Regions from separate parts of the Priestia sp. JNUCC 25 genome, predicted to be linked through region 1. Evidence: riboswitches for the same ligand, from Rfam matches in the RefSeq annotation. Region 1 holds a riboswitch; the other holds the start of a gene.

Evidence for each region. A riboswitch is a leader RNA that binds a small molecule or an ion and turns the genes downstream of it on or off. The one in region 1 is predicted to bind glycine.
Region 2: another riboswitch for glycine. It lies ahead of gcvT (glycine cleavage system aminomethyltransferase GcvT); the one in region 1 lies ahead of JNUCC25_RS01995 (amino acid permease).

The regions. Positions count from the first base shown of each region.
Region 1 is NZ_CM132211.1:374,513-378,011, forward strand. It holds partial or broken gene JNUCC25_RS01990 (FAD-binding oxidoreductase) at 1-1,226, shown strand, start outside; glycine riboswitch at 1,426-1,506, shown strand; gene JNUCC25_RS01995 (amino acid permease) at 1,666-3,018, shown strand; gene JNUCC25_RS02000 (PAS domain-containing sensor histidine kinase) at 3,351-3,499, shown strand, end outside.
Region 2 is NZ_CM132211.1:4,291,489-4,294,987, reverse strand. It holds gene JNUCC25_RS22520 (DEAD/DEAH box helicase) at 1-1,316, opposite strand, end outside; glycine riboswitch at 1,497-1,589, shown strand; gene gcvT (glycine cleavage system aminomethyltransferase GcvT) at 1,802-2,902, shown strand; gene gcvPA (aminomethyl-transferring glycine dehydrogenase subunit GcvPA) at 2,923-3,499, shown strand, end outside.

The DNA.
Region 1 (3,499 bases):
TGAAAAAAAGCAGGATGTTGTGAATGCGATCCGCTGGGCGCGCAAGCATCGTGTTGATATTCGCATTCGATCTGGCGGTCATCATTATGAAGGGTATTCTACGGGTGACTGTGTATTAGTCATTGATATTAGTCGATTAAATGGGTTGAAATTGGATAGGAAACGGAACATTTTAAAGATGAAAGCAGGAGAGGAAAATACGGAAGTGTATGATTTCATCGGTTCGAACGGATATGTGTTTCCAGGAGGAACGTGTCCGACTGTTGGGGTATCTGGCTTTACACTTGGTGGAGGCTGGGGACTTTCGAGCAGACTTTACGGGTTAGGGTGCGACAGCTTGATAGAGCTAGAATTAGTCAATTATGAAGGAAGGCTCATTAAGGCAAACAAATCGTGTAACGCGGATCTTTTTTGGGCATGCCGCGGTGCCGGTGGCGGTAACTTTGGCGTTGTGGTAAGCATGACGTTTCAGCTTCCAAAGCCCACGAACAGCTCTGTGACGCTCGTTCGATTCTTTTATGTAGGTACTACAAAGGAGAAGCAGGCACAAGTGATGAATATATGGCAAAACTGGCTGCCCAAACTGGACAAACGTATGAAGCTAGTTGCAAGCATTTTATAATGCAGGAGGAGAAGGGTTAGGCATATTTGCAAACGGATTCTTTTACGGCTCCCCAGAAAGAGCTCGGGAGATTTTGCAGCCTTTTGCAGAAGTAGAAAGGTTTCAAGTAGAGCTGGAATCATTATCTTTTCTTGAAGCGGTAAAAAAAATAGAAGCAACCTATCCTCCATCTGAAAAATTTAAGTCAACGGGAAGATTTGTGCACAGAAGCTATTCACGTGGTGAGCTTGAAAATCTTGCAGATCTCATACAGCGTCCGGCAGAAGGTTCCGTGTATGATGCGATTTCTTTTTATGCACTAGGAGGAGAAATTCGCCGTGTTGGTAAAAGAGAAACGGCTTTTTTCTACAGAAACGCCAGATATATTATGGGGTTTCAGTCTGTCTGGACAGAAGATGTATTTGCAAGAGCAAACAGAGATTGGCTTCGCAAGCGATTTGAATATATTAAAAGTATTACGGTAGATTCCTATGTGAATTTTCCTATCAGCAACCTGAGAAACTACGAACGTGAGTATTTTGGAGACAACGCAGAGAGATTAGAAAGAGTGAACAAAAAGTATGATCCGTTTAATGTGTTCAGGTTCCCGCAAGGACTCAGGTAGCGCGAGGAAAAGGATACTAAGTTGACGATTGAAACTGTTCAATTACCTTCTGTCGAAGAAGGTAAATAAATGAAAGTAATCTTTCCTGTTGACAAAGCATCTAACTGGTATTAGAATAAACAACTATTCGACAGTCATTCTATTGATTGAAAAAATTAATACGTAGAAAGCTATGATTGCTATGGATCACACTATAGCAGGAGCAGCTTCTGGAGAGATCGCGATAGTTTCGCGACGCCGAAGGGTTCACAATCTCAGGCAAAAGGACAGAAGAGTACCGGATATTTATTTGGCATGTTACTAATTGGTAGCATGTACCTTAATATTTGTTATTCTTATGACCATGAGATTGGAGCGCATCCAATCTCTTTTTTTTATTGGACTTTATTTGTAGTCCGCACGATCGCATCAAAGGTTTTATTGTTAGGAGGAGTTAGAGTTGGAACAACGAGAATTAAAGAGGGATTTATCCAATCGTCATGTTCAGCTAATCGCGATTGGGGGAACCATTGGTACGGGCTTGTTTTTAGGTTCTGGTAAAGCAATACAGCTTGCAGGTCCCTCTATCATCTTTGCTTATTTAATTGTTGGTATTGCGCTTTTCTTTGTGATGAGAGCGCTAGGAGAACTACTGCTGTCTAAAGCAGGTTATCAATCGTTAACAGATATTGCTGAAGAGTATCTTGGACCGTGGGCGTCATTTGTAACGGGATGGACCTACTGGTTTTGCTGGATTATGACAGCTATGGCTGATGTGATTGCAGTTGGCGTATATGTGAAATATTGGTTCAATATTCCTCAGTGGATTCCCGCACTTATTTGTGTAATCATTTTATTAGGTCTTAATTTATTAACCGTAAAATTATTTGGAGAATTAGAGTTTTGGTTTGCTTTAATAAAGGTTATTACGATTCTTGCATTAATTATTATTGGCGTTATTTTGCTGGTAATGGGATTTAAAACAGACGCGGGATCCGTTACTGTTCAAAACATTTGGAATCACGGAGGACTGTTTCCAAATGGGGTTTCAGGTTTCTTACTTTCATTCCAAATGGTTATATTCGCATACGTCGGGGTTGAATTGGTAGGGGTATCGGCAGCAGAAACATCAAATCCCCAAAAAAATATTCCATCGGCCATTAATAAAATTCCGCTGCGAATCTTATTTTTCTATGTTGGGGCGCTTATTGTCCTTTTATTTATTAACCCGTGGATGGAATTAAATGCAGCAGAAAGCCCATTTGTTAAAACCTTTAGTTTAGTCGGAATTCCGCTTGCTGCTGGAATTATTAATTTTGTTGTATTAACTTCAGCCGCTTCTGCTTGTAATAGCGGAATGTTTTCAACAAGCCGTATCTTATATAATTTAAGTAAAAATGACCAAGGGCCATCTAAGTTTGCAAAACTGAACAAAAACCACGTACCAAGCAACGGATTGTTTGTATCTACGCTGGTCATCTCAGCGGGAGCTCTTTTAAGCAAACTTATACCAGACCAAGCTTTCGGCATCGTCACGACCATTAGCGCTATTTGTTTTATTTGGGTGTGGAGTATCATTCTTATTTGCCATCTAAGGTATAAAAAGACGCGTCCGCAGCTGCATGCAGCATCAGCATTTAAAGCACCGTTAACACCATTTATAAACTATGTTGTGCTAGCTTTGTTTGCGGTGATTCTTTTTATTATGCTGTTTTCTGACGCGACGCGCCCAGCCTTATTGTTGACGCCCGTTTGGTTTATTCTCTTATTTATTTTTTACTGGACTAGAAGGAAAAAGAAAATAAATCTTTAAAGGCTAGAAAATCAGCAGGGAATAAACATGATTTTTTATAAAAGAATATAGTAAATTTCTGACCTCATCACTCCGTGATGAGGTCTTTTTAGTGGAGGATAAATAATTGATTTCTACTGCATGAATAAAATGCAGGAAGCAAAGTTTATAGAAGAAAACTAAAAATTTGTTCTAACAGAAAACACAGTGAGAAAGCTCATAGTTTTCTGATAGGAATGTAGAACAAATTGCTTTTCTTCTGTGTCTAAAGATGGAATTCCGTCATTTATATGGAAAAGTTTTCATTTTGCAGTACAATGGAGGTAGACTTCATTAGATTAAGGTGAACAAACATGAAATGGTTTAAATCTCATACGTTTTGGAAAATCTTCACGATTAATGTGCTTCTTATTTGTACCGTACTGACGCTAATGTTTATTGTTTCAAGAGTGATGCTGCCTAATATTTCTCAAAATCAATATCGACAGGTAACTGATAAAAC
Region 2 (3,499 bases), 1.1 Mb from region 1:
AACTGAAGGTTGATTCCTTCTCCGCCTGCTTCAGTGGCAATAAATACTTGCGCGTGGCTTTCAAAAAGTTGCTTCATCCAGTCTTTTTTACCTCGCTTAAATCCGCCTCTAAAAGGTACAGAGGTAATTCCATGCTGTTTTAAATACCACTGTAAATACAGTTGAGTTGCTCTGTACTCAGTAAAAATAATGACTTTATCATCAATTTTCTGAACGAGCTCTAGCACTTTTTCTGCTTTTGCATTTTGCGGCACTTGCTGAAGTAGTTCCATTAACGGAGTGATCATATGTTCCGTTAATGCGCTGTTTTGATCTTCCTGACGTTCAAGCATGTTTTTTAATGTCATATACACCGCTTCACGGCTGCTGCAGGCCTCTCGCTGCAGGGTTAAAATTGAAAAAGCGCTTGAAGGGTGCAGTCCGTTTCCTTTAAAAGACGTAATCGCATCGTACAGCTCGCGTTCTTTTGGCGAGAATTCAACAGGAATGGTTTGAACAATTCGCTTCGTCCATTCGATACCCGTATCGTGGCGGCGATTTCGAATCATAACTTTGTTAACAAGCTCTTTTAAGTGTTCATCGTTTTGCAAAGAGCGTTTTTTAGCGGAAAATAATTCTTCGAAATAGTCTTTATTGCCGAGATGGCCAGGCTTTAAAAGAGAGACCAAGTTAAAAATTTCTTCAATTCGATTTTGAATCGGTGTTGCGGTTAGCAACAGACAAAATTTCTTTTTTAGACTTTGCACAAATTCATAGTTTTTTGTTTTGTTGTTTTTAAGTTTATGAGCTTCATCAATGATGATGAGGTCGTAGTCTTGTTCAAGCACAATTTCTCGATGAGGAGAACGTTTTGCTGTATCAATTGAAGACACAACGATGTCACACTGATCCCACACATATGATTTTCTTTGAGGGACTGCGGGAATATAAAATTTTTGATTCAATTCCATAGCCCACTGTGAAACAAGCGAAGCTGGAACTAAAATGAGAACTTTTTTAACAAGTCCGCGAATCATATATTCCTTCAAAATTAACCCTGCTTCAATCGTTTTCCCCAGTCCTACTTCATCTGCTAAAATGGCTTTCCCATTCATTGTTTCAACTACTTGTTTGGCTACTTCGAGCTGATGAGGAAGCGGCGTTAAATCAGCTAGATGTTTTGGGCTTTGTAGTCCTTCAAATTCTGAGATAAGCGTTTGGTCTTCTATTTCATAGGCAAGTTTATACAAATCCCATGCAGACCAAGGGCCGTCTTGCTCCAATTTAGTTGAGAAGGCTGCTTCCCATGTTTCATCGATGTTTAATTTCACTTTCATGATAAAAATGCTCCTTTGTAAAAAATTTTTATTGAACAAATGATAAGAATCAGGTAGGATAAAAATATATTTAGAAAATTTGAAAAAGAAAATAGATTAGCACTTTACAAATGATTGTGTGAATAAAGATAGATACATCTTTCAGTAGTATGCCCAACTTTACCAACTTTATAGAAGCGAATGACGACACGGGGAGAGACTACTTGAATGTAGCGCCGAAGGAGCAAGCAATAAAATTGTGAATCTCTCAGGCAAAAAGACTCTTGTTTGACGCAGCTCTGGAGAGTGTCTATGCGTTTATAGACCACCCACGAGGCAAACCTATTCGTTTATAGGTAAACTTTCAGGTGAAAAGGACAGAGACTTCCTACTAAATACAGTAGGGGGTTTTCTGTCCTTTTTTGTTTGGATACGTAGTGATCCCCACACTATTTGAAAACTCCCCGTTATGAAAAGTTTCACGTGAAAAAGAGGAGGACATAAATATGACAACAGAATTACACAAAACGCCGCTTTATGATACCTATCAAAAATATGGTGCCAAAACAATTGATTTTGGAGGATGGGCTCTTCCCGTTCAATTTTCTTCTATTAAAGAAGAGCATGAAGCTGTACGTACAAAGGCAGGCCTTTTTGATGTCTCTCATATGGGAGAAATTCTTGTAACAGGAGCTGATAGCTTAGCTTTTCTTCAGCACACGATGACAAATGACGTTTCTACCCTCGTAGATGGAAAAGCACAGTATACGGCTATGTGTTATGAAGACGGAGGCACGGTAGATGATTTGCTGATTTATAAAAAAGCAGATCAAGAGTATTTGCTAGTCGTAAACGCTGCTAATATTCAAAAAGACTATGAGTGGCTGGTGTCTCACAAACAAGGAGATGTAACGCTCGTTAATCAGTCTGATGAAACTGCGCAGCTAGCTTTACAAGGTCCTGTAGCAGAAAAAGTTTTACAAACGTTAACGAACGAAAATTTATCTTTATTAAAGCCATTTACATTTGCTGATGATGTAGAAGTAGCGAATGTAAAAGCTCTCGTTTCACGTACTGGGTACACCGGGGAAGACGGCTTTGAAATTTATTGTTCTTCAGCTGACGCCTCTCACTTGTGGACGGCTATTTTAGAAGCAGGCAGTGATGAAGGTGTGCTGCCTTGCGGATTAGGAGCTCGCGATACGCTTCGTTTTGAAGCTACTTTGGCTTTATATGGCCAAGAGCTTTCAAAAGATATTACGCCCATTGAAGCTCGAATTGGATTTGCAGTAAAAACGAACAAAGACAGCTTTATTGGAAAAGAAGTGTTAAAAGAACAGCGTGAAAGCGGGGCACCTCGTAAACTGGTAGGAATTGAAATGATTGATAAAGGTATACCAAGACACGGTTACGAAGTATTTGCAGATGAAGAACAAATTGGATTTGTGACAACAGGTACACAGTCACCGACATTAAAGAAAAACATCGGTTTAGCGCTATTGTCAGCAGAGTATTCAGAGCTTGGTCAGGAAGTAGAAGTGCAGGTTCGAAAAAAACGCTTAAAAGCAAAAGTGGTTTCAACACCTTTTTATAAACGTTCAAAGTAAGCTTTGGGGAGGAATTTAACATGTTACATCGCTATTTACCAATGACAGAACAAGATCAGCAGCAAATGTTAGCAGCAATTGGTGTTTCATCTGTTGATGATTTATTTTCAGATATTCCGCAGCGCGTTCGTTTTCAAGGAGAATACAATATTAAAAAAGCGGCTTCAGAGCCTCAGCTGTTAAAAGAATTAAATAGTATGGCTGCTAAAAATGCTCATTTAAAAGACTATGCTTCTTTTTTAGGAGCAGGAGTTTACGATCATTACATGCCGGTTATTGTTGATCATGTTATTTCTCGTTCGGAATTTTATACGGCCTATACTCCGTATCAACCAGAAATTTCTCAAGGAGAACTTCAGGCCATCTTTGAATTTCAAACAATGATTTGTGAGTTAACGGGGATGGACGTGGCTAATTCTTCTATGTATGACGGAGGAACTGCTTTAGCAGAAGCCGCTATGCTCAGTGCGGGTCAAACAAAAAAGAAAAAAGTACTTGTCTCTGCGGCTGTTCACCCTGAGTCAAAAGATGTGTTAAAAACGTATGCGAAGGGTCAATACATTGAAGTGGTAGAAATCCCTGCAGCAGACGGAGTAA